One region of the Buttiauxella sp. WJP83 genome, then DNA from elsewhere that is predicted to be linked to it. Evidence: predicted binding sites of a transcription regulator. Region 1 holds the regulator's gene; each other region holds the start of a gene.
The links. The regulator CRP, encoded in region 1, controls carbon source genes, mostly activating them, when cyclic AMP is high. The targets are predictions, from matches to a motif close to ATGTGANNNNNNTCACAT.

Region 1 (8,293 bases):
GATCTTGAAGACTATCAGCAATGGCTGGTTGATCTGCAAAAACAGGAAAACCAACCGCAAGACTCAGCAAAAGATAACGTCAACAGTGCGCAGGCGCGTAAAGATCAAAAACGCCGGGAAGCTGAGTTACGCACGCAAACCCAACCGCTGCGCAAGCAAATTACCAAGCTTGAAAAGCAGATGGAAAAGCTAAATGTGCAACTTGCAGAAGTCGAAGAGAAGCTGGCTGATAGCGCCATTTACGACCAAAGTCGTAAAGCGGAAATGACGGAATGCCTGCAAACTCAGGTTAAGGTAAAAGCGGCTCTGGAAGAGTGCGAAATGGAATGGCTGGATGCGCATGACCAGTTAGAACAGATGATGCAGGTCGAATGACAATCAGGCCTCACCCAATGTGAGGCCTGATGACTCTAATGCCAGATAAGCAGCACACATGCCGCAGTCAGCAAACCCATAAAGATATTAAAGATTGCCCAGGCGCGGCGGCTACGAAGTAGCGTGCCAATCATGCTGCCAAACGCAATCCAGATGATACCTGCAACGATGTTGACCAGCGCAATACCGATGCTGATTAGCACCACAGAGTGCAGATACTGAGAACCGGCAAGGCTAAAACTTGCCACAGCGCCTAGCGCCATCAGCCACGCTTTTGGGTTGATAAGCTGCAACAAACCACCCTGCCAGAATGGAATCGGTGACGGAGGTGGCGCATCGGTTTCCAGTTTTTCATACGTCGCTGTGCCGATTTTCCATGCAAGCCACAATAGGTAAGCACTCCCGGCAATTTTCAGGATAAGGTGCAACGCTGGATATAAAAGGATTAAGCTACCGACGCCAAAGGCCACCAGCAACAAGATGCACTGCATCCCCAGCATGATGCCTATCATCAAAGGTACGGTACGAATAAAGCCGTAGTTGGCGCCGGAAGAAGTCAGCAACATATTGTTTGGGCCAGGTGTAATCGCCGCGACCCAAAGAAAACCAAGCATAGAGAAGAAAAGCGTTTCCATGAAATGGGTGTTCCACACCCGGTAAAGTTAATGAGCAAGCTAAATGAAACTAACAGTGTGATATGGCCACGACAAGTCCCGCAGCATTGAATTTTAATCACGTTGACGATGAACAGTTTCGTCCACTAAAGGGTGTCAGCAATCCGCACCTGCAAACGATGCTCCCTCGCTTAATTCGCCGCCGCCTCAATTTCAAACCTCATTGGCAGCGTCTTGATATGCCGGATGGGGATTTTGTCGATCTTGCCTGGAGCGAAGACCCACGGCAGGCAACGCATAAACCACGGTTAGTCGTTTTTCATGGTCTTGAAGGAAGCCTGCACAGCCCCTATGCGCATGGATTAATTGATGCCGCACGTAAGCAAGGCTGGCTGGGTGTAGTGATGCATTTTCGGGGGTGTAGCGGCGTACCGAATCGCAAGGAACGAATCTATCACTCCGGCGAAACCGAAGATGGAAGCTACTTCCTCAACTGGCTCAATACACGTTACGGCAACGCACCAACGGCGGCAGTCGGGTTTTCACTCGGTGGAAATATGCTTGCCTGCTTAATGGCAAAACAAGGTGCTGATTGCACACTACAGGCCGGTGTTGTGGTTTCTGCCCCACTCATGCTTGAGCATTGCAGCAAACATATCGAAACAGGGTTCTCGCGCGTTTATCAACACTATTTGTTGAATCTGTTGAAGAAAAATGCGGCGCGCAAACTGCGAAGCTATCCCGGGACGCTTCCTGTCGATATGCGTCAGCTCAAAGGAATGCGCCGCCTGCGCGAGTTTGACGATTTGATTACCTCAAAGATTCACGGTTTCGCCGATGCCATTGACTATTACCGCCAGTGCAGCGCCATGCCACTATTGCCACAAATTAAAACGCCTACGCTTATCATCCACGCTAAAGATGACCCGTTTATGGATCATCATGTGATCCCTGATAGAGCGATATTGCCCGACAACATTGAGTACCAACTGACGCGTTACGGCGGCCATGTTGGGTTTGTGGGTGGCACGCTTCGTCATCCGGAAATGTGGCTTGAGCAACGTATCCCGCAGTGGCTGTCTAAATTTTTGGAAAAATCACTATGATGATTCCCTGGCAAGATCTCCCTCCCGAAACGCTTGATAATCTGATTGAATCCTTTGTATTACGCGAAGGTACAGATTATGGTGAACAAGAGCGCTCACTAGAGCAAAAGGTGGCCGATGTTAAGCGCCAACTGCAAAGTGGAGAGGCCGTATTGGTTTGGTCAGAACTCCATGAAACGGTGAATATCATGGCCCGTGGGCAATTTCGCGGCTAAATATTAATCTTCTATACTGCATAATGCCCCTCACCCCAACCCTCTCCCAAAGGAGAGGGAGAAAAACAAAACAGACCCGCTCCAGTCCCTCTTCTGGGATAAGGAGAAAAACATGCTCAACCCAGTTCCCTCTTCGGGATAGGGAGAAGAACATGCTCAATCCAGTTCCCTCTCCTGGGGGAGAGGGTTAGGGTGAGGGCCAAACCCAGCTAAACCCACTTGTGATTACCCAGGGAGTTGTTGCCTTATGTCAGCCAAACATCCGGTTATTGCCGTAACAGGTTCCAGCGGCGCGGGAACGACCACCACCAGCCTTGCCTTTCGTAAAATATTTCAGCAACTCAATCTTCGCGCAGCCGAAGTCGAAGGTGACAGTTTCCACCGTTTCACTCGCCCTGAAATGGATATGGCTATCCGTAAAGCTCGCGATTTGGGTCGCCATATCAGCTACTTTGGCCCGGAAGCGAATGACTTCGGCTTACTGGAACAAACGTTTCTGGAGTACGGAAATACCGGGCAAGGTAAATCACGCAAGTATCTGCATACCTATGATGAAGCGGTACCCTGGAACCAAATTCCGGGGACGTTTACCCCGTGGCAGTCGCTGCCGGAACCGACTGATGTCTTGTTCTATGAAGGTTTGCACGGAGGAGTCGTCACCCCACAACATGATGTGGCGAATGCCGTCGACCTACTGGTTGGCGTAGTGCCGATTGTGAACCTGGAATGGATACAAAAACTGGTGCGGGACACCAGCGAACGCGGGCACTCAAGAGAAGCGGTGATGGACTCAGTCGTGCGTTCGATGGACGATTACATCAATTACATCACGCCGCAATTTTCCCGGACCCATATCAACTTCCAGCGCGTGCCTACCGTTGATACGTCGAACCCATTTGCGGCACGTGGTATTCCGTCACTGGATGAAAGCTTCGTGGTGATCCATTTTCGTGGGCTGGATGACATCGATTACCCGTACTTACTCGCCATGTTGCAAGGCTCATTCATTTCCCACATCAATACATTAGTGGTGCCAGGCGGCAAGATGGGACTGGCAATGGAATTGATCATGGCACCGCTAGTTAAACGGCTGGCAGAAGGTCGACACATCAATCAGGGCGGATAATTACCGCCCTGCTGACACACATTAGCCTTCAATCACTTCATAGCTATGAGTAATGTTCACAGCTTTTTCCAGCATCAGAGCGACAGAACAATACTTTTCAGCAGAGAGATCCACCGCGCGGGAAACCGCGTTATCTTTCAGTTCTTTGCCTGTCACGATGAAATGCAGGTTAATGGTGGTAAAAAGACGAGGGGCTTCTTCACGGCGCTCAGAGGTCAGTTTTACTTCGCAATCCGTCACGTTGTAGCGACCTTTTTGCAAAATAGAAACCACATCGATTGCACTGCAGCCCCCCGCAGCCATCAGAACCATCTCCATCGGACTTGGTGCTTTATCGCCAGAATTACCATCCATCAAAATCTGGTGTCCTGAAGCGGACTCCCCAAGGAAGGTTAACCCTTCTACCCACTTCACTCGTGCCTGCATGTTACTTCTCCAGTTGAAAAAACCCTTTCAGAGTACGCGGATGCAGCAAAACTGGCAACGGAAGGCGACCTGCGTCATGCTGAAACGAGACAATAGGAGACACTTGTCAAAAGCTATGCTAAAACAATCCAGATGCTACATCGATACATTGACGTAATGCATGTATGCAGAGGACGTCACTAATTACAGGCAGCAAGAATGACTTGCGTGCCATCTCCCCAAGATGGGGAATATTCTAATACTTGCAACGCCAGACAGGATGTTTAGCGTCTTGTCGTTGGTAGCTAGTTATAAACAGAGGATAACCGCGCATGGTGCTTGGCAAACCGCAAACAGACCCGACTCTCGAATGGTTCTTGTCCCATTGCCATATTCATAAGTATCCATCGAAGAGCACACTGATTCACCAGGGTGAAAAAGCTGAGACGCTGTATTACATCGTCAAGGGCTCTGTGGCTGTTCTGATTAAAGATGAAGAGGGCAAGGAAATGATCCTCTCCTATCTGAATCAGGGCGATTTTATTGGTGAGTTAGGGCTGTTCGAAGAAGGCCAGGAACGTAGTGCATGGGTTCGTGCTAAATCTGCCTGTGAAGTGGCTGAAATTTCCTATAAAAAATTCCGCCAGCTGATTCAGGTCAACCCAGACATTCTGATGCGCCTGTCTTCCCAGATGGCTCGTCGTCTGCAAGTGACATCTGAGAAAGTCGGTAACCTGGCATTCCTGGATGTGACTGGTCGTATTGCACAAACACTGCTGAACCTGGCGAAACAACCTGATGCAATGACCCACCCAGACGGTATGCAGATTAAAATTACCCGTCAGGAAATCGGTCAGATCGTGGGTTGTTCTCGTGAAACCGTTGGTCGTATCTTGAAAATGCTGGAAGATCAAAACCTGATCTCTGCTCACGGTAAAACGATCGTCGTTTACGGCACTCGTTAATCTCCGTCCTCAAAAAAGGCGTGTCACTCAGGTAACACGCTTTTTTTGTTTCTACATTTCTCTGAGTGTAGCCAACACCCACGCAACTTGTATTATGAAGAGCTATGTGGCGCCGACTGATCTACCATCCAGAAGTTAACTACGCATTGCGACAAACGCTGGTACTCTGCCTTCCTGTGGGGGTAGGATTACTGCTTGGAAATTTGCAGTTAGGTCTGCTGTTCTCGTTAGTGCCCGCCTGTTGCAACATTGCCGGCCTGGATACCCCCCATAAGCGCTTCTTCAAACGTCTGATTGTTGGTAGCACTCTTTTTGCAGTCAGCAGTTTAATCATGCAGCTTTTGCTGCTCTACACCACCGTTCCATTGCCCGTCATTCTCTTTGTTATGGCCCTTATGTTGGGGGTCACTGCTGAAATCAGCGCCCTGCATGCACGCTTACTTCCCGCCTCGCTGATTGCTGCCATTTTTACACTTAGCATGGCCGGTAACATGCCTATCTGGAAGCCGATGGCGCTGTATGTCTTTGGCACGATTTGGTATGGGGTCTTTAACTGGCTTTGGTTCTGGATATGGCGAGAGCAGCCGTTGCGCGAATCTTTAAGCCTGCTCTATCGCCAATTAGCGGATTACTGCGAAGCCAAATACGGCATGCTCACTCAGCACGTCGATCCCGAGACGGCACTTCCGCCGTTGCTGGCGCGCCAGCAAAAAGCCGTCGACTTGATTACCAACTGCTACCAACAACTGCATATGCTATCGGCGAATCAGCAAAACGGTTACAAGCATTTGTTACGCTCTTTTCAAATAGCGTTAGATCTACAAGAGCACATTTCCGTCAGTTTGCACCAACCTGCCGAGGTGCAAAAACTTGTCGCGCAAAGCCATGCGGAAGCCGTTATTCGCTGGAATGCGCAGACCATTGCGGCCCGTTTGCGTGTTCTGGCTGATGACATTCTTTACCATCGTTACCCGCAGCGTTTTACGATGGAGAAGCAAATTGAAGCCCTTGAGAAAATCGCCCGGCAGAATCCGGATAACCCAGTCGGACAGTTTTGTCATTATCACTTCAGCCGTATCGCGCGTGTATTACGCAGCCAACGCCCGCTGTACGTCAGGGATTTAATGGAAGACAGGCAACGCCGCTTACCACTGTGGGCCGCGCTGAAAAGCTATATGTCATTGAAATCAGCGGCTCTGCGCAACGCCGCCCGGTTAGGCGTAATGCTAACTATCGCCAGTATTTTTGGGGCATTTTTGCATCTCCCCAAACCCTACTGGATTTTAATGACGGTGATGTTTGTCACGCAAAACGGCTACGGCGCTACCCGAGTACGCATTCTGCACCGTTCGGCAGGTACCATTGCAGGCCTGGCCATTGCGGGTTTCGCCCTGCACTTTCACTTCCCACAAGACATTGCGTTGGCCGCGATGCTGGTCATCACGCTCGTCAGCTATCTGATCATTCGCCAAAGCTACGGCTGGGCGACAATTGGTTTTACCGTGACAGCGGTATATACCCTGCAACTGTTAACGCTCAGCGCCGAGCAATTTATTGTTCCACGTTTGATAGATACGCTGCTGGGCTGTTTGATTGCCTTCGGTGGCATGGTGTGGCTTTGGCCGCAATGGCAAAGTGGATTGCTGCGCCAGAACGCCCACGACGCACTGGAGACAGACCAGGAGGCCATTCGCCTGATTCTGAGCAACGACCCTGAACCCACGCCTTTGGCCTGGGAACGGATGAAGGTCAATCAGGCCCATAATGCGCTGTTTAATTCGCTGAACCAGGCGATGCAGGAGCCCGGTTTCAACTCGCATTATCTGGCAGATATGAAACTGTGGGTGACGCACAGCCAGTTTATCGTCGAACACATCAATGCCATGACGACTCTGGCACGCGAGCACAATATGCTGACCCCGGATTTAGCCCAGCATTATCTGCAATCATGTGAAATTGCGCTGCAACGATGCCAACAGCGGTTGCAGTACGATGGGCCTGGTGAGACGAACGATGCGAATATACTCGACCCACTGGAAGGGCTTCCGAGTGGGCCGTTGAGCACAATGGAACAACATTTACAGCGGATTTTGGGTCACCTCAGCACCATGCACACCATTTCGTCGGTTGCATGGCGCCAGCGCCCCCATCATGGTATCTGGCTGAACCGTTTACGTCGGCCTGAGAGTCAATAAACCTACGTCATCCGCCGTTTTGTCGGATGACACGGGTGCTTACACGTCTTGAGATACGATTTTCTCGACCGCTTTAGCAAAGCGCGCCATTCCTTCATCAATATCAGCCTTTTCAACGATCAAGGCTGGTGCAAAACGCATGACATCAGGCCCGGCATTCAAAACCATCACCCCTTCTTGCGCTGCCGCATGGAGGAATTCACGTGCACGGCCTTTGTATTGCGGTTTCAGCTCCGCGCCAATCAACAAGCCCATGCCGCGAATATCGCTGAACACGTCAAATTGCTCATCAATCTGCTGTAAATGCTTCACAAACTGCTGACGTTTTTCTGTGACGCCAGCCAACACTTCAGGCGTATTGATGATATCAAACGCCGCGCCGGCAACCGCACACGCCAGTGGATTCCCACCGTAGGTAGAACCGTGCGTACCAACATGGAATGCAGAGGCTATTTCCTGCGTCGTTAACATGACACTCACAGGGAATCCGCCACCCAGCGCTTTAGCGCTGGTCAAAATATCCGGTGTCACGCCGTAATGCATATACGCAAACAGTTCGCCGATACGACCCATGCCACACTGCACTTCATCAAAAACTAACAGGGCTTTGTGTTCATCGCACAGTTCGCGTAAGCCTTGCAGGAATTCTGGCGTAGCCGCCGTGACACCGCCCTCTCCCTGAATCGGCTCAACCACCACCGCACAGGTGTGATCGTCCATGACGGCTTTTACCGCATGTAAATCGTTAAACGGCACGTGGATAATATCGGCGGGTTTTGGCCCAAAACCATCGGAATATTTCGGCTGCCCACCGACAGAAACGGTAAACAAAGATCGACCGTGGAAAGCGTTATGGAACGCAATAATTTTGGTTTTGTACGGGCTATGGCGAGTGGACGCGTAATAACGTGCCAGTTTAAATGCGGTTTCATTTGCTTCAGTGCCTGAGTTCATAAACAGCACGCGTTCAGCAAAAGTGGCATCAATCAGCTTACGTCCAAGGCGCAAAGCAGGTTCGTTGGTGAACACATTACTGGTATGCCATAGCGTTTCGCCCTGGCTTTTTAACGCTTCAACTAATGCCGGATGGCAGTGCCCCAACGCCGTAACTGCGATCCCACCCGCGAAATCAACATACTCTTTTCCTTGTTGATCCCAGATACGGCTTCCCAGGCCTTTTACCGGGATAAACTCTGCCGGTGCATAAATCGGCAAAATGACTTCATCGAAAGTTGCCCGGGTAATTGCTGATTGTTCAGTTGCCATTTATTGCCTATCCCCTTTTTACGCTT
Region 2 (8,293 bases), 2.1 Mb from region 1:
TTTTATGCTGTATAACTGCTTCCGATAATGCTGCGGTGTAAATGACGTTAATTTTTTAAAGTTTTTAATAAACATGCTGGCGCTACTGTAACCTGACTCGAAAGCGATATCGGTGACAGAATAGTTGGTAATCTCCAGTTGTTTCTTAGCAAAATTAATTCTTATTTCATTGATAATTTGCATCGGTGTTTTACCGTAATGGCGTTGTGTGGCGCGGGTTAAGTACTCCTGCGACTTTCCAGACAACTCCACCATGTTCACTAATGCTTTATCACCGAACATTGATTTACCATGCATCTGCTCGACGGTGTTTTTCAGCCAGGCAGGAATATCCCCCCCTGATTCTGATTCTTTGTGATGGCGCAGACGATTAACAATATAAAACGTCACCATCTCAAGAAATTCATTAAACTCACCCTGACGAAAGTTTAATGAGGCCGTTACAGATTCAATATAAGTCAGAAATTCGTTCTTAATCTGATAAACCTGTGAAGCAATAAAATAGGCTGGAAATAACGGTAAATAATGCTGTTCAAAAAAAGCTTTGCTGATACCGACATTCAGGATCCGGGTAGCACCAAAGTCATAAAAGCTTTGATGATAAGAACCCAGCGGAATGAAAACAAAACTCCCTCTCTCCAGCAGCACACGTTTACCGTTAATTTCCTGGTAATAACGCCCGGTTAGTACCACCGTGAACTCGTAATAATCATGCTGGTGCAGCCCGGAGACACTTTCGACTTTGTTGTGGATGAACATGTGGAAATGTTGACCATCAAAAAGTTGACTCTCACGTGCCGTACTGATTTCCATACTGATTACCGGTGGCTGCATAAGGTCCTCCAACTTATTTTATTTTTTCGTGAAGCTCAATAAGTTCTGTGACCAACTCACGTGCCAGCATCGAGGTCATCAGGTGATCTTGTGCATGAACCAGCACCAGACTCACTTTGGTTTTGCCTTCGCCCTGGTCACCTTCAATCAGTTTAGTTTGCACCAGGTGGGCTTCATTCAGCGCTTCACGAGACTGCCCCATCAATTCCCAGGCCTTTTCAAAATCGCCTGCTTTAGCGATTTTCAGTGCTGCATATGCAAGGCTGCGCGCCTGGCCGGAATTGATGATTAAGCCCATTACCACTTCTTCAAGGTCGTTGGTATCGACTTCGTTATCTACTGCGTTATCTAAGTTAAACATCAAACTTTCTCCCGGTACTTTTAAAGTGGTTGGGGATAAGGGGGGCTATCCCCAACCAAAACTATTCAGAATTTAAGATTAGAATTTCAGAGCGTTAGCAATATCTTCTTCACTTTCTTCTTCTTCAATAACCGCCTGCGCTTTGTTCGACAAGATAACAAATGGCATGTAGACACAGGTTGCGACACCCAGGTTAAACAGAGCGACTAACAAGGCTGCGATGCTACCGTTACTGTTAAAGAAGGCGCCTAAGCCGGTTGGCATGGTCCACGGTGCCAGGTTGGTGACCGGTGGAATGATGCCCAGTGAGTAAGCCGCAAGCGTGATGGCTGCCAGAATCGGTTGAACCAGCACAAACGGGATAAACATAACCGGGTTCATGATGATTGGCAGACCGAACAGGATAGGTTCGTTAATCTGGAAGATGCCTGATGGCAGTGCCAGTTTCGCAACCTGACGGTGATCCGCACGGCGTGAAGCGATAAAGATGGCGATAATCAGACCCAGTGTCGCACCAGAACCACCCAACAGGATGTAGGAGTCGAGCATTGGTTTAGCCCAGAAGTGGAACTGTTTGCCTGCGTCAATCGCAGCTTGTACAGAACCATACTGATTATAGAGAGCGATGTTTTCCAGCGCCCATGGGGTCATGATGCCGTTGTCCAGCGCGGTAAGCGCCAGTGAACCATGCACACCAAAGAACCACAGCAGGGAGTTGAAGATAACGTACGCCCAGCCCACGACTGCACCCATCGACGCCAGCGGCGTAGAGATGGAATCCATAATGATCTGGTGGAAGTTGCTACCGTGATTTGCCAGCAGCCAGGAAATAATCCCGAAAATAGACAGGATCAGGAAACCTGGAATTAATGCAGAGAATGAACGTGATACCGAAGTCGGTACGCTATCTGGCAAAGTAATAACCCAATTGCGACGGATAACAAAGGTAAAGAGTTCCGCGACAACCAGACCAATAACAATACCGGAAATAATATTCTGACCACCTAACCAGTTAGCACCAACAGCATAAGCTTCGCCCACGCTATAAGGTGTTACGGTCATAAATGCTGCAACGGATAATAAACCGGCAGCAAGAGGGTCAACTTTACGTTCTTCAGCAAGCGCCATACCAATGAAAAAAGGAGCCATTAGCGACATAATACCCAATGTGCCGTTATACACATTGCCGCCAATGGCTTTTAACCCATTAAGGGTTTCAATGGTCGAGGGATCTAAGCGAATACCTAAAGAATAGAAAAAGGAACCGGCGCCAAAACTCAGAAAGACGTTATTGATTAATACAAACATGGCCCCGGCAAGGGTCAATGGCATTAATTTGATGAAACCATTTTTAATTGCGTTGACGTGCGGTTGCTTCCCAATTTTCACTGCGAAAGGAAGCAATATCTTCTCAAGTGAATCAATGACTTTACTCATTTGGAATTTCCTTTATTGCCGCAAGAATCTTGCGGCCAGGTTGTGTAAGGTCGTTCTTTGACGGAAAAATAAAACAATAAAAAAAATTAACTATTTGCTGCTTTCTTAATCGATGCGACGGCGGCTTTAAGTACGCCTAACCCATCAATTTTACCGTACATTGCCGAGTCAATGACTTCGACCGTTTTACCCGGTAATACTTTTTGAATTTCTGGAAGCATATAAGCGATTTGCGGTCCCAGTAATACTAAGTCCGCATCTTTGCCTTTTTCAGCCGCCAGAGTTTCAGGCCAGGCTTCAATAACAACAGGGACTTCATATTTCTCAGCCTGCGCCTTCATTTTTGAAACGAGTAATGAAGTGGACATACCGGCAGAACAAAATAGGTAAATACGCTTTTTAGTCATAATAGTTTCCTCACGTTGCAATTGCCTGCATGTCGGATTTCAGCACAACCCACACCTGCAAAAGCGAATTATTGGTAAGTTATGATTGTTTCTGGTTGTAAACAGTATACGGCAACAATCTGATGGGGAATATTTTTAAGGAGCCCAGAATTGTCTCTCATTGACCATCCGTTTTGATACCCTTCACATTTTGGGCAAATAATTCGCGCAAAGAAAAAAGCCCAAACAGAGTTTGGGCTTTGCGAATCTATCACACCAGAAATCAGTCGTAGGCATTCAACGTGCGCTGGCAAAGGGCTGAGCGCACACAATCTTGTTTGCCAAATTGGACAACACCAATCATCTCATCTTCTTCAAAACGTGCCAGAGCATCACTCAGGCCAGACTGAACACCCCGCGGCAAATCACATTGTGTGATATCGCCATTGACGATCACCGTCACGTTTTCCCCAAGGCGCGTTAAGAACATTTTCATCTGCGCTGCGGTGACGTTCTGCGCCTCATCAAGAATAACCACCGCATTTTCGAAGGTACGTCCGCGCATATAGGCGAACGGCGCAATTTCTACTTTGCCAATTTCGGGACGCAGGCAGTACTGCATGAAAGACGACCCTAAACGTCGCACCAGGATGTCATAGACCGGGCGGAAATAAGGGGCGAATTTTTCCGAAATATCCCCAGGTAAGAAGCCGAGATCTTCGTCAGCTTGCAGAACCGGGCGGGTAACAATTATCCTGTCGACATCCTTATGTATCAGGGCCTCAGCGGCTTTCGCCGCACTGATATACGTCTTGCCGCAACCTGCTTCGCCGGTGGCGAATATCAGCTGCTTTTTCTCGATGGCGTTAAGATAGTGCTGCTGAGCCTCATTTCGCGCTGCTATAGGTGAATTATCACGGCAATCCCTGGCCATGCCGATAGATTCAACGCCGCTCATCTGCACAAGCGATGTGACCGATTCCTCTTCACGTTGTTTGTGGCTACGTGAATCCCGTCTCAGCACACGTTTTGCTTCGCGACGAGCTTTGATCACTGCTTTCTGTCTTCCCATGGATGGCACCTTACAGTTGGTTTCATTTCCCGCGTCACTTTCAGATACGCGATTATGCTCACTAACGGATGAGGTTTGGCTTCCTTTTAAGCCATAAACTGCCGGTTGAGAGGATGCACCAGTTAGACGAAATACGCCGCTTAGCGCATCGTTGACACTCTGAGTTTTTAAAGGGTTTGAGGTTTTAGCGGTGAAGATAGCGAAGCCGGAGGAGAGACCTCCGCACAGGATGGTGCGGGTAAGATGTTTGTTTAATCGTCCAGTACAGGACCCTACCATGCGCTGTCTCCATTGTGATTTAAATTCACAGTCGGGAACTACCGCTCTTGCTTTAAATACATCAAATTTTATCTTAATTGCAACACTTATTTTACTTTAATTCAACATTCGCGTTTCGTCACGCGTTAATCAGATTTATGACATAAAAATATTACACTTTTATATCAAAGGTATAGTTATTTAAAAATTGGATGAATAGTAGGCAGACAAATTGTTAGCAAATGAAAAATTAGCAGGGGAAGGAATTAGGGTTTTGTGGGAATGCAGGACGCCCTCACCCCAGCCCTCTCCCCCAGGAGAGGGAGAAATCCGTGCACCCCTTCCCCTTGAGGATAGAGAGAATGATAGCCTCTGCTCTCTCTGGCGACTTCGGCCTGGTCCCTTCTCCCTCAGGGAGAAGGTTAGGATGAGGGTGGTTTCAAAAATTACCGCATCAAGCCTCTAAAAGCCCCTGCCCTAAATAATGCTGATTATCTTTAACGCCAGGCAGGACAAAGAAGTATCCGCCGCCAATCGGCTTCACATACTCTTCCAGCGCCTCACCGTTAAGCCGTTGCTGCACCTCCAGAAAACCTTTCTCAAGATCATGCTGGAAGCAGACAAACAATAATCCCATATCCAGCTGGCCAGATTTGGAAACGCCCAACGAATAGCTATAACCTCGGCGCATCATTAGGTTTGACTGGGTCTCTTTGGTGCGGGGATTGGCCAGACGAATATGCGCATCCAGCGCAATCACATTGCCATCGGGATCGGCAACATAATCAGGTTCATCATGCTCATTCTTCATTCCCAACGGTGCACCACTGTGTTTGTCGCGGCCAAAAATGGTTTGCTGTTCTTTCAGTGGCGTTCTGTCCCATGACTCAACGTGGAACTGAATAATGCGCACCGCTTTGTAACTGCCACCCACCGCCCAAGCTGGTTCCTGCTGGTTGCCCGTCACCCAAACCACTTCATCCATCAGCGGCTGGTTGCTGCTATCTGGATTGGCGGTTCCGTCTTTAAAACCGAGCAAGTTGATCGGGGTTTCTTTGCCACGCGAGCGCGCCGCATGGTTAGAGATAAACCCTTCCCGCTTCCAGCGCACACTGAGTAAATCGGGCGTGTGTTTGATAATGTCGCGTAAAGCGTGGATAACCGTGTCCGCCGTATTCGCGCATATCTGGATAAGCAAATCACCATGACACAAGCTGGCGTCTAAAGAATCGTTGGAGAAACGTTCCATTTTCTGCAGCTTTGTCGGCTTCTGCCCTTTCAGACCGAAGCGTTCATCGAACAGTGACGTCCCCGCCGACAGCGTGATAGTCAGGTTATCAGGGTAGATTTCAGCGCCGAGGATACCGGAGTCCATCGGTGGCATCCGTGGATTCGGCGTATCCGGTGCCGGGCCGCCCGTGGTCAGGAAATCGAAACGCGCCGTCAGTAACTTGAACAAGCGCTCGAGATCCGCTTTGTCACTGGCCAGCACATCGAACGCCACCAGCATCATTGCCGCTTGCTGAGGTGTGAGTACGCCGGCCTGATGCACACCGTAGAACGGTTGTTTTTCCATGCGAGCGTCAGGCGGCAACGTACCCGGAGAAGTCTCTTGTTTTGCCGCGTGCGCCACTGGGCAGCCAGCGACAACGGCAAGGGCGCCACCGAGTGCGCCCAACCCTTTCAGTAACCGACGGCGTGCCGGTTGATGCACGCCGTTTTTGCTATTTTCTTCCATCAAACTTAGTCCAGACCCAGAACGCCACGCAGTTGCGACAAATCTTCAGCCAATGCCGTTACCGGCCCTTTCAGCGCATTACGGTCAGCGTCAGTCAATTTGTCATACGTCTCAAAACCCTCTTTGGTGCGATATTTCGCGAGGATAGTGTCGACTTTCTTGAAGTTGGCATCCACTTTAGCCAGCAATGGCGCGTTGTCTTTCGCCAGAACAGGACGCAACAAGTTTACGATTTTCTGTGCGCCATCAACGTTTGCCTGGAAGTCCCACAGGTCAGTGTGGCTGTAACGGTCTTCTTCACCGCTGATCTTGCTGGCAGCGACTTCTTCAATCAGACCCGCCGCGCCACCTACCACTTTGCTTGGTGGGAAAGCCAGTTCAGAGATACGCTTTTGCAACTCCAGCACGTCGGTATTCAGCTGATCGGCATATTTCTCCATGCCTTTGGTGGTGTTATCACCAAACAGCGCTTTTTCCAGACGGTGGAAGCCGGTGAATTTCGGATCGTTCGCTTTCTGCTCGTAATCGTCTTCACGGGCATCGATGCTGCCGTCGAGGTCAGAGAACAGTTCAGCAATCGGTTCAATGCGCTCGTAATACTGACGCGTTGGCGCATACAGGGATTTTGCTTTTTCGATATCGCCCGCTTTTACCGCATCAGTAAAGGCTTTGGTGCCTCTAACCAGTTCGACCATTTGCGCGGTAACGTACGCTTTGTATTCTGTAATTGGACCGGTCAATGCCAGCAGATCGTTCTTCGGCGCAGCCTGGTCGCCTGCTGCTTTAACGATAAGCTTGCCTTTCGGGTTACTGAGCAAACCACACGTCATGTCGTATTCACCCGCTTGCAGGTTCGCCGTCATTTTCTGCGAGAAGCCCGGTGCGATGTTTTCGCGCTCTTCAACGACCATCACCCCTTTGAGGATTTCCCACTCCAGCGCTTTCTGGCTGTTGTTCTGAATGATGAACTGAGTTTTGCCCGCGTTAACCGTGATGTTCATCGGTTCGCACTGTTTATCGGTAACAGTGACTTTTACCTGAGGAACATCCGCAGCCTGCGCGGCGAAGGCTGAAGAAACCAGCGCAAACAGCGCTACATGCAGGGCTTTACGACGAAAATGTGTAGTCATGGCCAATCCCTTTAAAAATTTAGTATGTTGTAACTAAGCGGCGACATATTCGCCGCAAGATGATTAACGAGCCTGATTTGTCGCCTGGTTGCCCATGCGCGGGGGGATAAAGAACAGCACCAGCGCGGGGATCAGGTAAATAAAGTACATCGCCACTTCGCTGACGCTCGGCGCTTCCTGGTAACCAAAAATGCCTTCAAGCAGCGTGCCAGTCAGGGAATGCGTTGAAAGGACATTACTCAGATCAAAAGCGATGTCCTGGAAATGGTTCCACAACCCCGCTTCGTGGAATGCGCGCACCGCACCCGCAGCAAGGCCTGCCGCCACCAGCAAAATAAACAAGCTGGTCCATTTAAAGAAAACGGCGAGATTCAGACGGATACCGCCCCAATACAGCAGGAAGCCGAGAACAATCGCGGTACCCAGACCGAGCATTGCCCCGAGCGGTGGCATGATGCCGACGTCCTGCTGGAATGCCGCCAGCAGAAAGAAGACTGACTCAAGCCCTTCACGCGCGACGGCAAAGAACACCATCAGAATCAGCGCCCAGCCGTGGCTACCTTTGCTATGTAATGCGTTATCTACCGCTTGCTCTAACTGGACTTTGACGTTGCGCGACACTTTGCGCATCCAGAACACCATCCAGGTCAGGATGAAGACCGCGATAACCGCGACGATGCCTTCAAACAACTCCTGCTCTTTTTGCGGGAATTCACCGGTAGTTTCGTTAATGAAGATGCCCAAACCCAGGCAAAGTGCTGCCGCAGCAACAACCCCAATCCACATAACGCCAATCCATTGGCCGCGTTGTGTGCGTTTCAGATAGCTGGCTATCAAACTAACAATCAGCGCGGCTTCCAGGCCTTCGCGCAACATAATGAGAAACGGAACAAACATTCCTGATACTCCAACTGTGAACTCAGGTCAAAAGACGTAAAGAAAAGTAAAACCAGAACGATTGTGATTATCATTACCACAAAAATAAACACAAGCGGATTGTTAAGATATTTATAAGCAGATGTAAAAAGGGCCGCGTTTTTGCGGCCCGTTGGGAATGATTCAGTTAAGCGATACCCT
Region 3 (8,293 bases), 1.2 Mb from region 1:
TTCGTCACGCAGAATATGGTGATAAGTGAGCACCGGAATGCCGTTATCCGGCTGGGCATCAAGGCTGCTGATATACCCAAGGCGGTTGCCAATTCGAATCTGATACCAGGATTGGTTAAGCCGATCTTTCAGACTGGCGATTATGGGATAACGTAAGTTATTCGCCAGCGTACCAAACGGGGCGCTGCCACTGTCTGGTGCGTTATACACGGCCACGTCACGGAAGGTCACCAGGTTTTGATTGCTCAATGGCTTATGCAAATCGCCAAGCCTGTCTTCAACGCGTTGTTTTCCCTGCACTGGCTCCAGATGCGTTTTATCAATAAAGCCCGTACCAAAGCCAAAACTGAACTCGTAATAATCTGCCGCCGTCGGGACAACTGCCAGTATTTGCCCTTCCTGAATGGTGCCTACAGAGATGACTTTATCCCCCACTTGCGCCCAAATATCGGCATCTTCAGTGGTTTGCATATATTGCGCGGGAGTATGGTGGCTGCTGAGCAGGCTAGCATTAGCGCTACTACCACAAATCAGCATCAGGGCTGCAAAGATAAGACGAGTTAGCATAACGGGTTTGATTGCACTGAGTGTCTCAATGACGAGAAGAAGCGGTCATTCTAACAAAAGCCCGTCCAATACCAACCGATCAAATCAATAATGGTGTAGTAACACGAAAGGTGGATTTTTTTGTTGCTGATGCCAAAGGCTGGTGATATCGCCCCCGCCATGCTCAACAATATGGTCGCGGAACGCTTCACTGGTCAACGTGGTTCGATACGCACGCATCGCAAACAAAACGGGTAACGTAACACCGGAGATCACTTCACAATGGGTATGTTGGTGGCTGATTAATGCCGCAGTACGATAAGGGGCCGCCCCAGCCTGGTCGGTCAAAAAGACCACCCCGTCACCCGAATCACAATTATACAGCGCATCACACATCATACGACTCAGCATGTTGGTGCTCAGTCCCTTCCAGTAATTCACCGAACAACATTGAGCCTGAGGCCCAAAACGACGCTCAATTGCATCCAGCATATCCTGAGCGTAGTAATCATGACCCGCAATCACCCAACCTAACATGGCATTCTCCTTTTTGCAGGGCGACAGTGTGCCAATGTGAGATTTTTGCGCCGTGATACGAATCAATAGCAGGTAAGAAAAGTCTTAATTTACCTCCCTTTTCGGCTATCTCTGATACAGATCTCACTCAGCCTATTCGAGTGAGTGAGATCTGCAAGTCTTGCAGATTTTCCGTTCACCCGTACGGCTGATTATCTCTGTAACCGTTGTTAACGGTGAACGTGCCAGGTGGCTCACGCCAGCCCCCTGGCAACCCCGGCGCCCGGTTTTTAAATTGCCGCTTCGCGGTAAACCCCAGTTTATCCCCAACGTTCAGGGTCGTTAGCGACTCGCTCCCGGCGATCGCTCACTGGCGTGGTTCCCAACCACGCCCCCCTGACTAATGGGGAACACTGGGGCAATTTATACCGGGGACAAAGTCAAAACCGGTTCGGCTTTTGACCTTAGGTTTTGACGTTGACTTTGGTTCCGGCTTAAATCGCGCCGTTTTTTGCCCTTCAGTCGTGGTTGAGCCGCCGGGAGCGGCGAAAGAGAGCGATCGTCTGGAACGAATCGCGAACGACCGCGAATGTTGGGTAAAAGACGGTGTTTACCGCGCAGCGGCGATTTATTTGCCGGGAGTCCGGGTTCTTAGGGTGGCGACGGTGGACACCCTAAGTCGTTCATCGGTTCGGTGGCTGCATATAGCGGAAGACTTCGAGTGAACGGAACTTTCACCACTTCCGGCATAAACAGCCAATCCTAATCTCAAAGATGTGACTAAGAGACAGCCTCTCAGGGAGACTGTGAGAATTAGCTACGCAGACCACGCCCACGTTGGATCAAATACCAGCACAGAACATAGAATGCGGCGATAAAGCCCACTAGCACCGTGATGGTAAATAGCAGCGGTACGTCATTGATGCCCAGGAATCCGTAACGGAAACCGCTGATCATATACACCACTGGGTTCAAGTGGGACAGCGCCTGCCAGAACGGCGGCAGCAGCGTCAGAGAGTAGAACACGCCGCCCAAATAGGTCAGTGGAGTCAGCACGAAAGTGGGGATCAGACTGATATCGTCAAAGGTTTTGGCAAACACCGCGTTCAGCAAACCTGCCAACGAAAACAGAATAGCCGTCAGCAACAGCGTTAACGCGACAAAGAGCCATGAATGAACCTGGAATGGCACGAAGAACAACGAAACGGCAGTCACCAGAATCCCAACGCACAAGCCACGTGCAACACCGCCACCAACGTAACCCGCAATAATGATATGGGTCGGCACCGGTGCCACCAGCAACTCCTCAATGTTGCGCTGGAATTTTGCGCTAAAGAAGGAAGACGCTACGTTGGCATAAGAGTTAGTGATCACCGCCATCATGATCAAACCCGGCACGATGAACTGCATATAAGTAAAGCCATGCATTGAACCGATTTGCGAGCCGATCAAGTTACCGAAAATAATAAAATACAGGGTCATAGTGATGACCGGTGGGACTAGCGTTTGAATCCAGATACGCGTGAAACGGTGGATTTCTTTGGTCCAGATACTTTTTAACGCCACCCAGTAAAGATGCATCATGCCTGGTCTCCTTTTGACCCGTTTACCAGCGTGACGAACAACTCTTCAAGACGGTTTGCTTTGTTACGCATACTTAATACCTGAACACCTTGCGAACTTAACTGGCTGAAAACACTGTTAATCCCCTGCTCGCGCAGCACTTCAACTTCCAGAGTCGAGGTATCCACCAGACGATACTGGTAGCCATCAAGCTGTGGCAGCGGGCTTTTCGGCGCTAAATCGAGGATAAAAGTCTCTGACTTCAGTTTGGAGAGTAATGATTTCATTGACGTATTTTCGACTAACTCACCATTCTGAATAATGCCGATATTGCGGCACAGCATCTCGGCTTCTTCAAGATAGTGGGTGGTCAAAATAATGGTGGTGCCTTTGTCGTTCAGATCCTTCAGGAAGCCCCACATTGAACGGCGCAGTTCGATGTCGACGCCCGCTGTGGGTTCATCAAGAATTAACAATTTAGGCTCATGCATTAAGGCACGGGCAATCATCAAACGGCGCTTCATGCCACCGGATAACATGCGCGCACGTTCGTTGCGTTTTTCCCACAAATCGAGCTGTTTCAGGTATTTTTCGCTACGTGCGATGGCTTCGCTACGTTCAACGCCGTAATAACCCGCCTGATGCACAACAATCTGTTGCACCGTCTCAAATGGGTTGAAGTTAAATTCCTGCGGCACCAGTCCAAGCTGGCGTTTGGCGTTAACAATGTCTTTTTGCAGATCGTAACCAAACACGCGAACCCGACCTGAGGTTTTATTTACCAGCGAGCTGATAATACCGATGGTGGTGGATTTTCCTGCGCCGTTTGGCCCCAGCAGGGCGTAAAAGTCCCCTGCTTCAACACGAAGATCTATGCCGCGCAGCGCCTGTACACCGCCGGGATAGGTTTTCGTTAACTGTTCCAGTTCTAATGCAATTGTCATTATTTACGGTTGCCTTGTCCGGTACAAAAAAAGTTAAGCAGTTTTAAAATTGATCTCGCTAATCTAGTTGCCCTATATTACCTCAACGCACTTCTCCTGTTACAGGTTGTTAACTTCCATGAAAGACATTGATACCCTCATCAGCAATAACCAGGTCTGGTCAAAACTGATGGAGGACGAAGATCCGGGTTTTTTTGAACGTTTGTCTCAAGCCCAAAAACCTCGCTTCTTATGGATCGGCTGTTCCGATAGCCGCGTACCTGCCGAGCGTCTGACGGGCCTTGAGCCTGGCGAGTTGTTTGTTCACCGTAATGTGGCAAACCTGGTCATTCATACGGATTTGAATTGCCTTTCTGTTGTTCAGTACGCAGTAGATGTTCTTGAAGTTGAACACATTATCATCTGCGGCCACTACGGATGTGGTGGTGTACAAGCGGCAGTTGAGAACCCAGATTTAGGGCTGATTAACAACTGGCTGTTGCACATCCGCGATATCTGGTTCAAGCATAGCTCCCTGCTGGGAGAACTCCCACCGGAGCAGCGTCTTGATACGCTTTGCGAACTGAACGTGATGGAGCAGGTTTATAACCTTGGCCATTCCACCATCATGCAGTCAGCGTGGAAACGCGGGCAAAAAGTCACCGTACACGGTTGGGCTTACGGTATTCACGATGGTCGCCTGCGCGATTTGGAAGTGACGGCCACCAGCCGCGAATCGCTGGAACAGGGCTACCGTAGCGGGATTTCAAATCTTCAGAATTCTCACATCAGCCACAAGAATAGAACACCTTCTCAGTAACACAGATAGCAAAAAGGGCCTTAAAGGCCCTTTTTTAACATCAAAACTTCGCGCTTTTCGACACGTTACTCGTCCAGCAGAACCACTTTACCGACGTAAGGCAGATGGCGATAACGCTGAGCGTAATCAATGCCGTAACCCACCACAAATTCGTCAGGAATGGCGAAACCCACCCACTCAACGTTCACGTCCACTTCACGACGCTCCGGTTTATCCAGCAGCGTACAAATTGCCAGTGACTTTGGCTCACGCAGGCTCAGAATTTCGCGCACTTTGCTCAGCGTATTACCGGAATCGATAATATCTTCGACGATCAGCACGTCTTTACCGCGAATATCTTCATCGAGATCTTTCAGGATTTTCACATCGCGGGTGGTGGACATGCCGCTGCCATAACTCGATGCCGTCATAAAATCGACTTCGTGTGGCACGTGGACTTCACGGCACAGGTCCGCCATGAACATAAATGAGCCACGCAGCAGACCAACCAGCACCATATCACTACCGCTATCACGATAATGTTCAGTGATCTCACGACCCAACTCAGCGATACGGGCTTTGATCTCCGCTTCGGGGATCATCACTTCAACAGTATGTTTCATAGTTATAACCATATGATTTAAAAATAAATCATTCGATATCGGTTAATTTTAAACCAATACAAAATATTCAGGCCAGCAGTATAACAGCAAAACACATTCTCATCCGCTATCAGTAAAAAAGCCATTTATGTGATGAATATCACACTTGTTAATAACTATAATGAATTGCTATCAAATTTTTAAGAGCGTGATAATTGTGAAAACAAATAACTCTGGTTCGCGAGTCATCGCAACCTTAACAGCCCTGTTTGCAGTACTGACCGGGCTGTATTTACTTATTGGCGGGATATGGTTAGTGGCAATTGGAGGTTCCTGGTACTACCCCATTGCAGGCGTGGTGATGCTGGTCACCGCAGGTTTACTTTGGCAACGTAAAGCATTGGCGCTGTGGCTGTATGCCGCATTACTGCTTTGCACCGCAGTGTGGTCAGTCTGGGAAGTCGGTTTCGATTTCTGGGCACTCACACCGCGTTTAGACGTACTTTTCTTCTTCGGCGTTTGGTTACTGCTCCCGTTTGTTTATCGTCATCTGATTCAACCGGCTACAGGTGCCGCTCCCGCGCTTGGGGCAGTGCTGGTGATTACCGTGATTGGGCTGGCCTGGGCGGTCTTTAACGATCCGCAAGAAATTAACGGCACGCTGAAAAGCGATGAACTGACAACGACAGCAAGCTCCACCATTCCTGATGCCGACTGGCCTGCATATGGTCGCAATCAGGAAGGACAGCGCTACTCTCCTTTAAAACAGATCAACGATAAAAACGTCGGTAAGCTTGAAGAGGCGTGGACCTTCCAGACGGGTGACGTGAAGCGCCCAACCGATCCGGGTGAAATCACCAACGAAGTCACTCCGATTAAAATCCGCGACACGCTTTACCTGTGTACCGCTCACCAGCAACTGTTTGCGCTGGATGCAGCAACCGGTAAGCAGAAGTGGAAATTCGATCCGCGACTGGATACCAACCCTTCGTTCCAACACGTGACTTGCCGTGGGGTTTCTTACCACGAAGCGACTGCGGATAACGCAAGCCCGGATGTCGTTTCAGACTGCCCTCGTCGTATCATCCTTCCGGTGAATGACGGGCGTCTGTTTGCAATCAATGCCGATAACGGCCAGCTGTGCGAAAGCTTTGCTAACAAAGGTATTCTGAATCTGCAAACCAATATGCCGGTGACCACACCAGGCATGTATGAGCCAACATCACCGCCCATTATCACCGATAAAGTGATTGTGATTGCGGGTGCAGTGACAGATAACTTCTCTACTCGCGAGCCGTCTGGTGTTATCCGTGGCTTTGATGTGAACAGCGGCAAACTGCTGTGGGCATTCGACCCGGGTGCAAAAGATCCGAATACCATTCCAGGCGACGAACATCATTTCACCCTTAACTCGCCGAATTCCTGGGCACCAGCCGCCTATGATGCAAAGCTTGATTTGGTTTATCTGCCAATGGGGGTGACCACGCCGGATATTTGGGGTGGTAATCGCACACCAGAACAGGAGCGCTATGCGAGCAGCATTGTCGCCTTGAACGCAACGACCGGGAAACTGGCATGGTCTTATCAAACGGTTCACCACGACCTGTGGGATATGGACATGCCATCGCAGCCCACACTTGCCGATATTAGCGACAAGAACGGCAACCTGATCCCGGTTATCTACGCACCAGCGAAAACCGGCAACATCTTTGTGCTGGACCGTCGTGACGGCAAACTGGTCGTTCCGGCTCCGGAAAAACCGGTTCCGCAGGGTGCAGCGAAAGGTGATTACGTTACGCCAACCCAACCGTTCTCCGATCTCAGCTTCCGTCCGAAGAAAGATCTCAGCGGTGCGGATATGTGGGGGGCGACGCTCTACGACCAGATGGTCTGCCGTATTATCTTCCACAACTTGCGTTATGAAGGCATTTTCACACCGCCGTCTGAGCAAGGCACGCTGGTGTTCCCGGGCAACCTGGGGATGTTCGAGTGGGGTGGAATTTCAGTTGACCCGAACCGTCAGGTGGCGATCGCCAACCCTATGGCCCTGCCGTTTGTTTCTAAGCTGATGCCACGCGGCCCAGGCAACCCAATGGAGCCACCGAAAGATGCTAAAGGTAGCGGTTCTGAATCTGGCATTCAGCCACAGTACGGCGTGCCATATGGCGTGACGCTGAACCCGTTCCTCTCTCCGTTCGGCTTACCGTGTAAGCAACCGGCGTGGGGTTATATTTCTGCGGTCGATTTGAAAACCAATGAAGTGGTGTGGAAAAAACGTATCGGTACCGTGCATGACAGCTCACCGCTTCCACTGCCGTTTAAAATGGGGATGCCAATGCTGGGCGGCCCAATTTCGACCGCAGGGAACGTGCTGTTTATTGGCGCAACCGCAGATAACTATTTGCGCGCTTATAACATGAGCAACGGTGACAAACTGTGGGAAGCGCGTCTGCCAGCCGGTGGACAGGCAACGCCGATGACCTATGAAGTGAATGGTAAGCAGTACGTCGTGATTTCTGCGGGTGGCCACGGCTCCTTCGGAACCAAGATGGGCGACTATATTGTTGCTTATGCTTTGCCGGACGACGCTAAGTAATTTTCCCCTCACCCTAACCCTCTCCCAACGGGAGAGGGAACTGTTCAGTTTTCTCCCTCCCCAGCCAGAGCACGGTTTTCCCCCTCTCCCCGTGGGAGAGGGCCGGGGTGAGGGCAATTTTACGCCACCGTAAATCCGAGCATCATGCCGGTATCTTCATGTTCGAGCAGATGGCAGTGCGCCATATACGCATGCTCCTTTGAAGCGACATGATCAAAACGCACTAACACTTCGCTTCGCCCGCCTTCCACACGCACGGTATCTTTCCAGCCCTGACGATGGGCCGCTACCGGTTGACCATTCTCACTGAGGATGCGGAATTGCGTTCCATGAATATGGAAGGGATGTAGCATCATGTCGCCTTCGCCGGAAATCGTCCATTTTTCGTATTTGCCCTTTTCAGCGGCGAAAGCGGGCGTATTCATATCAAACGCTTTTCCGTTGATCTTATTGGCATTATGGAAGTCGAAACCTGCGCCTTGTTTGCCATGATTCATGCCGCCGTGATTCATCTTGCCATGGTCCATATTCCCCATGTCGCCCATATTCCCATGCCCGGACATGTTCATGCCGCCCATCGCCTGAGGGCCGTATTTATCCATCAGCGCCTGCATTCCCATCATATCCAGCATCGGATCCATCATCAGTTGCAACCAGCGTTCGGTAACCCCTTCATGATTGGGTATCGCCGGGACGGTAGCCAGTTTATCGGGGAGTTCGGCAGAAGCGGCGATAATCAGCGGTTGGA
Region 4 (8,293 bases), 2.3 Mb from region 1:
GAAGATGAAATCTGTTCGCGAGATGTTGTTTGGTTGCTCTGATGTTTCAAAGTGGTAAAAAATTTTGGCTAAGAAAGCAAGAGGGTTACACTCTCTTGGCTAATTATTTGATTAAAGGATTTAATGGATTGTGAGCAATTTCAAAATTATTGCATTGGGGGGACTCATTGCTTCAACTTTTTCTGTAGCACAGGCTACGGAGGGTCCCTGGTCGTTAGGGGCAGCAGCTCTGGTGACACCTAACATGTACAAAGGCGAGCAAGACCGTTTGTACCCTGTTCCGATGATAGGTTACGAAGGGGAGAGTGTTTATCTGCGCGGGTTAACCGCAGGTTACTACCTGTGGAATGACCAGGCTGACAAGCTTTCCATTATTACCTACTTTTCACCGATCTTTTTCCGTGCGAAAGACAGTGACTCAAAGAGTATGCGCCAGTTAGAAAATCGCCATGCGACTCTGATGGCGGGGCTTTCCTACGTGCATAACACGCAGTATGGTTTCCTGCGTACCGTGCTGGCGGGTGACACACTGGGCAATAGCAACGGCGTAACCTGGGATACCGCATGGTTGTATCGCTACAATAGCGATCGATTGACAATGACCCCTGGCATTGGAATCACGTGGAGCAGCGAGAACCAAAACCAATATTACTATGGCATCAGTAAGAGCGAATCACAGCGCAGTGGTTTAGATTCCTATGATCCTGAAAGTAGCTGGTCGCCGTACGTTGAGTTGTCTGTTAACTATAAGCTGACAGACAGCTGGAATGTCTTCGGTATGGGGCGCTATGTTCACCTGGCCAATGAAGTCACTGATAGCCCGATGATTGATAAAGAGTGGACGGGTATTTTGATGACAGGTATCACCTACAGTTTCTGATGGTGCATTCAGTGCACTTCAACGGGGCATAATCGCCCCGTTTTGATGTCGACTTGTATCGACACTTTTCTTAAAAATAATCAGATACCCTTCCTGCTAAATCCGCTCTCATCCTGTCAGATTGCCTTTCTGTTGTTGCTCCAAAATAGTGCGCATATCCGGTGCATTTGCACCAACATGGTGTTTTTTTATTCTCTGCCTAAGTTGACCGTCAATAGGGTAAACGTTGACAATCTCCCGATGATAATGGTTGTATTGTACAACCATTGTTTAGCGCATGCAGATTACACATGTCCCAAATCCAGTTAATTGAAGAAATCCGAGCGGCTTCCCGACTTATGGTCCGTGAGCTTGGATTTATGAACACCACACTTGCCGCAACAAACTATTCTCCTTCAGCAGTGCATAGTTTGTTGGAGATTGAGAACAATGGCGCGTTGACCGCGGCACAATTAGTGCAAATCTTGGGGCTGGAAAAGTCCAGCGTCAGCCGGATGCTGACCCGATTACTTGCCGCAGGTGAGTTACAAGAGGTCCAGGCCCGCCATGACGCGCGCGTCAAACTGCTCAAGCTGACGGATAAAGGAGCAGATACGGTCAAGAAGATAAATGAATACGGTTCGATGCGTGTCATAAAAGCGTTAGAAAATCTGGATGCCGCACAACAGAAGACAGTAGCTCATGGGTTGTCTGCATATGCTCGCGCGTTAGAAAACTGTCGGGATGTCGACATGCCTTCGTCGTCAGAAACGATCGAAATTATCACAGGTTATATGCCAGGAATGATTGGACGCATTGCCGAAATGCACGGTACGTATTACGCGAAGCATCATAACTTTGGCCATTTCTTTGAGGGGAAAGTGGCAAGTGGACTGGCTGAATTTGCTGGTCGTCTGGATGAACCGTGCAATCAAATCTGGTTGGCTGTTAGCCATGGCAGGATTGTTGGCTCTGTCGCGATAGATGGTCAGGATTTGGGAAATAATGAAGCCCATTTGCGCTGGTTTATTCTTGACGATAATTGCCGTGGAACGGGAGTGGGCAGAAAGCTGCTCAACGAAGCTATGGCGTTTAGTGACGCGCACGAATTTGCTGCCGTGCAACTCTGGACGTTCAGTGGTCTGAATGCGGCCAGACGTCTGTATGAATCCTTTGGTTTTAAGCTGCTAAAAGAGTGGCAGGGCGACCAGTGGGGAATGATGATGACTGAACAACAGTTCACCAGACAGAAAAACACCTCTGAGTGTTGAGCATGGAAAAGGCGTTTTCGGCACCGGGCCGCTAAACGCCTTTAGAATTAGTTTACGCTTTTTGGGCTACACGCAGTGTCGCGGCTAAACGTGCAGGCTTATCCGCTGTTGCTTTTTGTGATGCGCTGGCGCAAGCAGTCTCGACACAAACAAAAGTCTTGTAACCATCGTCTGGCATATCTGCCATAGAAGCAGAAAGTGCAGGGCCTGGGTTCCAGCCAACCACATTGATGTGATGGTGATGGATGACGTCGATAGTGCGATTCAGGCTCGCATCATGGATAACGCTGCACTCTTCTGGTTCCAGATAAACGCGGTCAGTGCGATCCGGGAAGGTCTGCACGCCGTCGGTCAATTGGCCTTCAGTAGCATTCAACACTTTATCGATATACTTGTTGCCCAGCCCGCTGACTTTCACTGCGGCGATATCGCCCACGTTGAAGTAGGTGTGCAGTGCAGAGTTAACGTCGAATTCGCCGTGTGCTTCCAGTTCCATATCACAGGTCTTACCCAGCTTGTAACGTGCATACAGGGTAAAGTCATGTGGCCAGAATTTACGAGTCGCATCGCTGCTCTGTAATTCGAAGGTCAAAGAGACGCCGTTTTCATCTTCATTGTGCGCACTCAGAGTCCATGGCAGGTTACGTGCGAAACCATGCGCTGGCAGGTCTTGCTGAGCTGCCGGGCCAAACCATGGCCAACAGATAGGTACGCCGCCACGAATCGCTTTACCGTTCTGGAATGGCGTATTGTTACTTAGCCAAAGCACTTCTTCTTCACCGGCTGGTTTCCAGGACAACAGGTGCGCGCCTTGCAAAGTGACGGAAGCACGAACTTGCGGATGGTCAACCACGATAACTTCCAGCTCGTCAATCTGGCGACGAGATAGGGAAGGGGTAATTTGTTCAATAACCGGAAGGGCAAAAATTTTATTAATCATTTGTTCAACCTATCGATCAAAGGCGAAAAAAAAGGCGACCGCATGGGTCGCCTCTCAGGATTTAATCGCTCATCTCAACTTATTTGGAGATGTGAGCAATCAGGTCCAGTACTTTGTTTGAGTAGCCAGTTTCGTTGTCGTACCAGGAAACCAGTTTCACAAATTTGTCGTTCAGTGCGATACCAGCTTTAGCATCGAACACAGAAGTGCAAACTTCGCCGTTGAAATCAGTAGATACAACGTCGTCTTCGGTATAACCCAGAACGCCTTTCATTGGGCCTTCAGCAGCCGCTTTGATTGCTTTCTTGATTTCTTCGTAAGACGCAGCTTTTTCCAGACGAACGGTCAGGTCAACAACAGACACGTTTGGAGTTGGAACGCGGAACGCCATACCAGTGATTTTACCGTTCAGCTCTGGCAGTACAACGCCTACAGCTTTAGCAGCACCGGTAGAAGAAGGGATGATGTTCTGAGCTGCGCCGCGGCCGCCGCGCCAGTCTTTGTGAGACGGGCCATCAACAGTTTTCTGAGTAGCGGTAGTTGCGTGAACAGTGGTCATCAGGCCTTCAACGATACCGAAGTTGTCGTTGATAACTTTAGCCAGTGGAGCCAGGCAGTTAGTGGTGCAAGATGCGTTAGAAACGATATCCTGGCCAGCATATTTCTCGAAGTTAGCACCTTTAACGAACATAGGAGTGCTGTCTTTAGAAGGACCAGTCAGAACAACCTTTTTAGCGCCAGCAGTGATGTGCTTACGAGCAGTTTCGTCAGTCAGGAATAGACCAGTTGCTTCAGCAACTACGTCAACGTTGACTTCGTTCCACTTCAGGTTTGCTGGATCACGTTCTGCGGTAACACGGATAGTTTTGCCGTTAACAACCAGGTGGCCGTCTTTGACTTCTACAGTGCCGTTAAAACGACCGTGAGTTGAGTCGTACTTCAGCATGTAAGCCATGTATTCAGCGTCTAACAGGTCGTTGATTGCAACGATCTCGATGTCAGAACGTTCCTGAGCAGCACGGAAAACAATACGGCCGATACGGCCAAAACCGTTGATACCTACTTTGATAGTCATATATTCCACCAGCTATTTGTTAGTGAATAAAAGGTTGCCTGTAAAATTACAAAAACCTTACTCAGCGTCAAGCGGAATCGTGTCAATCATTGCGACAAATCAATCCTGTGGACATCATTTGAACGACTGAACCGCCTCGCGCTTCCCTTTTGGCTCTTTATCCAAATGGGGACGATGCGAGGAATTTTAAAGATCAATTCCAACAAGAATGTGACAGCGATCACAATTGGCGCTGAGCCAGAAATTCAGGGCTAAGTTTAGAACAAAAAACCGCACGACGTTGTTAATTTTTTGTTAGAATCATGCTGTTATTAGTTACAGTACCCACTGCCCGAGATGTACGTATATGGCTAACCAATTACCTCCTGATTTATCTAAAAAAAACCTTTCTGAGATGCAGTTTTACGTCACTCAGAAACATGGCACCGAGCCTCCGTTTTCCGGCCGTCTGCTGCATAACAAGCGTGAAGGTGTTTATCACTGCCTGGTCTGCGATGCACCGCTGTTTATGTCAGAGTCGAAGTTTGACTCCGGTTGCGGCTGGCCTAGCTTCTATGAACCGGTGAGTGATAATGCTATCCGCTACATCAAGGACTTCTCGCACGGCATGGAACGCATTGAAATCCGTTGTAGTCACTGTGAAGCGCATTTGGGACACGTTTTCCCGGATGGTCCGCAACCTACAGGCGAGCGCTACTGCGTAAACTCAGCATCGTTAAACTTCACCGATGATAAAAACGGTGAGCAGATCGAAGGCTGAAAAATCGATTCAGCAAATTATTCCACAGGAACTTGTCCAATGATGAACCTGGATGAAATGTTAGACACAATGACACCGGAAGTTTATCAGCGTCTGGCGACTGCCGTTGAGCTGGGGAAATGGCCTGACGGTGTAGCACTGACTCCCGATCAAAAAGAGAACAGTCTGCAATTGGTGATGATGTGGCAGGCGCGTCACAACACTGATGCTCAGCACATGACGATTGACACGAATGGTCAGATGGTGATGAAGAGTAAACAACAGCTCAAAGCAGACTTCGGCATTACGCCCGCACCGATTGTGACGGTGAAGCTGTAAATTTGAAAAGCTGGGTGGTGTCGTGCCACCCAGTCTTATCTGGAAGTTAATGCTCCGTCTTAATCCCCAAATCTTTTGCTAACTCTTTTGCCAACTGATTGTTGTCATCCGCCCCATATTCCCAGAACATCGCTCCACCCAAGCCTTTCGCTTTGATGTACTCGGCTTTAAGCGCCACTGAACGTGGATTTTCGTAAGAGATAGCAAACAAGTCTTTGCCCTCGGCTGATTTCATTGTCAGATACGGAACCTGAGCATCGTTGTCCCAATGTTCGGTAAAGCGTTTTTGGGGATCATTGAGCATATTGCTAACAATATCGTTGTATTTGAGGTAAGTGTCTTTCGCCAGATCTAGCCCAAACGACGTAAACACGGCTTTCTCTGGTGCGCCGAAATAGGGTTGTGTAACCGGGTTTTTAGCCGCATCTGCTTTATCCCAGTCAATGCCTGGTTCGACTGCGCGCTTAGGAACTCGGCCATAGAAACCAATACCGAGATTGAGCTGAGCAGGTTTCATACCCGCAGCGATGTAGTTATTCACTACATAATCAGCACTGTACTTATCCGCTTTTGCCACCGTCGGCCATGTTTTCGAATCATAAAGATTCGAGTTGAAATACTGCGTGCCGTACGCCATGTCGTAGGCCATCAGGTTGATGTAATCAAGCGCGGGTGCGATGGCTTTCATGTCGACCCACTCTGTTGGGCCTTTCACATTGGCAGCCACAGCGATGGTGAGTAATTTTTGTTTGCCCAACGCAGTACGCAATTCATTAAGCAATGAGGTGAAGTTAGCGCGATCTTCAGGCGAGCTGGCCACCAGACCCCATGCCCCATTAACGGGATACTCCCAATCCAGATCGATACCATCCAGACCGTAGCGTGCAATCACATCCTGCGCAGAACGGATAAACACCGCACGGTTTTCAGGCGTTGCAGCGGCACCGGAAAAACCACGAGCTCCCCAACCACCCACTGAAAGCAGGACTTTCAGTTGCGGATTCTGTTTACGTAGCGCGGGGATTTTTTCAAGATCTGACATCACTTTTGGCGAAAGCCAGATTTGGTGCAGTTTAGACGCGTCTTTTAACGCGGAGTTTGTCTCATCTTTTTCATCGTTGTAAATCAGACCAAACGAGTAGTTAAGATGGGTTATCTGGCGTACATCGAGTTTATCAATATCGCCGCCAGGCCCGGCAGTGACATCGCCCCCTCCGTTGAAATAGCCTACTGAGAGGTATGAGCTTGCCTGAGCCACACCGGCACAGGCGATTTGTATTACCGCCAGCAACGGCAGCAGTTTACGCGTGAAGACCATAGGGTAGTTCCTCTTTGACGAGCAATATTGATAAAGCCTGCCGAAGCCCGGGGGACGGAAGGCTAATAAGAAATACAGCTAAAATGCTGTATTAATGAGCAACTTGATTATGAGAGCGCTCTCAGAAATGAGCGAGCTTTAAAAGTGAAGAATGAGAGCGGAATCGAGAAACGAGGGGAAGGGCGCGTTTGCGCCCTGAAAAGGTTTAGTAAGTGAAATCAGCCAGCGTCATCAACGTTGCACCTGCTGCGGACATATCCTGAAACGCCCGAAGGCTATCTTGCGGATGCAGATTCACACCACGGCAACCATCGGTGATAACCGTGACCTCATAACCCAGCGACAGAGCGTCGAGCGCAGTAAACTTAACGCAATAATCCGTTGCCAGGCCCACCACAACCAGCTGTTTAATCTCGTGGCGGGATAGCCAATCGTCGAGCTGCGTTTTCTGGCGATGTCCGTTGTCGAAAAAACCACTGTAACTATCAACGAGAGGATTTTCGCCCTTTTGGAAAATAGCATCAATTCTCTGCGAATTGAGCAGGGGATGGAGTTCCGCACCTGCGCTGTTTTGCACGCAGTGATCCGGCCACCAGGTTTGGTTCAACCCGTCGAGTTTCCCCTGTGTATACGGCTCAGTTTTTTGCACGCTGGCAAAACTGCCATGGTTTGCGGGATGCCAGTCTTGAGTCGCTAAAATGGCGTCGCCACGTGCTTTGCAATAACTCATCAATGCGTTCGCCACATCAATCGTGCTATCGCCATCCGGCACAGCAAGCGCTCCACCGGCGCAAAAGTCATTTTGCAAATCTACCATCAATAATGCGCGTTTCATGGCCTCTCCTTATTCGTCCGGGGTGAGTTCGCCGCGTAAGTTACGCGACATTTCCTCGCGAATAGTCTGTGCGTCAAGATTTTGGCTGAGCAGATAGTGCAGTTTAGTCAGTGTCGCTTCTACCGTCATGTCGTAGCCGCTAACCACGCCTGCCTGAGCCAGCGCATTACCGGTGGCGTACCCCCCCATATTCACCTTACCAGACATACATTGCGTCAGGTTTACCACCACAATGCCGCGCGAACAGGCTTCCTGTAACTCTTTGAGGAAAGCCCCATGCTGTGGGGCATTGCCTACACCATAAGATCGCAGGATCAACGCTTTCACGGGCTGGCGTAAGAAATTGCCAACCACATCGGCAGAGATCCCTGGGTAAATCGTGACAACGCCGATTGGCTGTGGCGTTATCGGGTGAACGATGAGCTCTCCTTCACCGTGTGGCGCGGCTGGGGTATTCAGGCGTCGAATATGGATCCCGGCTTCAAGTAATGGCGCAAGATTCGGCGAAGCGAACGCATCAAACCCATCGGCATGGGCTTTGGTGGTGCGGTTGCCGCGATAAAGACGATTATTGAAGAACAGCGTCACTTCGTTAATCGGGAAGTTGGCTGCGATATACAACGAGTTGAGCAGATTAATTTGCCCGTCAGAACGTAACTCTGCCAAAGGGATCTGTGAGCCAGTCACGATCACCGGTTTGCCAAGGTTTTCAAGCATAAATGACAGCGCCGAGGCGGTGAATGCCATGGTGTCAGTGCCGTGAAGAATCACGAAACCGTCGTACTCGTCGTAATGCGCTTTGATGTCATCGGCAATGTGCTGCCAGTCTTCCGGCGTCATGTCGGAGGAGTCCATCAGTGGCTGATATTCATGAATAGTGAAATCAGGCATTTCCTGACGATGGAATTCAGGCATCA

Region 2: OH773_RS13975 (PTS sugar transporter subunit IIB) is a predicted target of CRP. The motif match lies at 3,211-3,228, and genes of this name have one in related genera.
Region 3: hpt (hypoxanthine phosphoribosyltransferase) is a predicted target of CRP. The motif match lies at 5,098-5,115, and genes of this name have one in related genera.
Region 4: msrB (peptide-methionine (R)-S-oxide reductase MsrB) is a predicted target of CRP. The motif match lies at 4,354-4,371, and genes of this name have one in related genera.

What each region holds. Positions count from the first base shown of each region.
Region 1 is NZ_CP110080.1:359,772-368,064, reverse strand. It holds gene OH773_RS01640 (ABC transporter ATP-binding protein) at 1-375, shown strand, start outside; gene OH773_RS01635 (LysE family translocator) at 411-1,010, opposite strand; gene OH773_RS01630 (hydrolase) at 1,073-2,095, shown strand; gene OH773_RS01625 (YheU family protein) at 2,092-2,310, shown strand; gene OH773_RS01620 (phosphoribulokinase) at 2,558-3,436, shown strand; gene OH773_RS01615 (OsmC family protein) at 3,458-3,862, opposite strand; gene crp (cAMP-activated global transcriptional regulator CRP) at 4,174-4,806, shown strand; gene OH773_RS01605 (YccS/YhfK family putative transporter) at 4,911-7,001, shown strand; gene argD (bifunctional acetylornithine/succinyldiaminopimelate transaminase) at 7,041-8,267, opposite strand.
Region 2 is NZ_CP110080.1:2,977,214-2,985,506, forward strand. It holds gene chbR (transcriptional regulator ChbR) at 1-813, opposite strand, end outside; gene chbA (PTS N,N'-diacetylchitobiose transporter subunit IIA) at 848-1,195, opposite strand; gene chbC (PTS N,N'-diacetylchitobiose transporter subunit IIC) at 1,274-2,632, opposite strand; gene OH773_RS13975 (PTS sugar transporter subunit IIB) at 2,719-3,039, opposite strand; gene phoH (phosphate starvation-inducible protein PhoH) at 3,302-4,090, opposite strand; gene efeB (iron uptake transporter deferrochelatase/peroxidase subunit) at 4,803-6,086, opposite strand; gene efeO (iron uptake system protein EfeO) at 6,092-7,216, opposite strand; gene efeU (iron uptake transporter permease EfeU) at 7,280-8,113, opposite strand.
Region 3 is NZ_CP110080.1:3,841,214-3,849,506, forward strand. It holds gene OH773_RS17790 (polysaccharide deacetylase family protein) at 1-567, opposite strand, end outside; gene OH773_RS17795 (PTS sugar transporter subunit IIA) at 652-1,083, opposite strand; gene OH773_RS17800 (ABC transporter permease) at 1,876-2,646, opposite strand; gene OH773_RS17805 (ABC transporter ATP-binding protein) at 2,643-3,569, opposite strand; gene can (carbonate dehydratase) at 3,688-4,368, shown strand; gene hpt (hypoxanthine phosphoribosyltransferase) at 4,434-4,970, opposite strand; gene OH773_RS17820 (glucose/quinate/shikimate family membrane-bound PQQ-dependent dehydrogenase) at 5,131-7,545, shown strand; gene cueO (multicopper oxidase CueO) at 7,665-8,293, opposite strand, start outside.
Region 4 is NZ_CP110080.1:2,787,887-2,796,179, reverse strand. It holds gene OH773_RS12930 (MipA/OmpV family protein) at 131-880, shown strand; gene OH773_RS12925 (bifunctional helix-turn-helix transcriptional regulator/GNAT family N-acetyltransferase) at 1,171-2,130, shown strand; gene OH773_RS12920 (D-hexose-6-phosphate mutarotase) at 2,183-3,070, opposite strand; gene gapA (glyceraldehyde-3-phosphate dehydrogenase) at 3,150-4,145, opposite strand; gene msrB (peptide-methionine (R)-S-oxide reductase MsrB) at 4,492-4,905, shown strand; gene OH773_RS12905 (YeaC family protein) at 4,948-5,223, shown strand; gene OH773_RS12900 (glycoside hydrolase family 18 protein) at 5,270-6,541, opposite strand; gene pncA (bifunctional nicotinamidase/pyrazinamidase) at 6,747-7,376, opposite strand; gene ansA (asparaginase) at 7,386-8,293, opposite strand, start outside.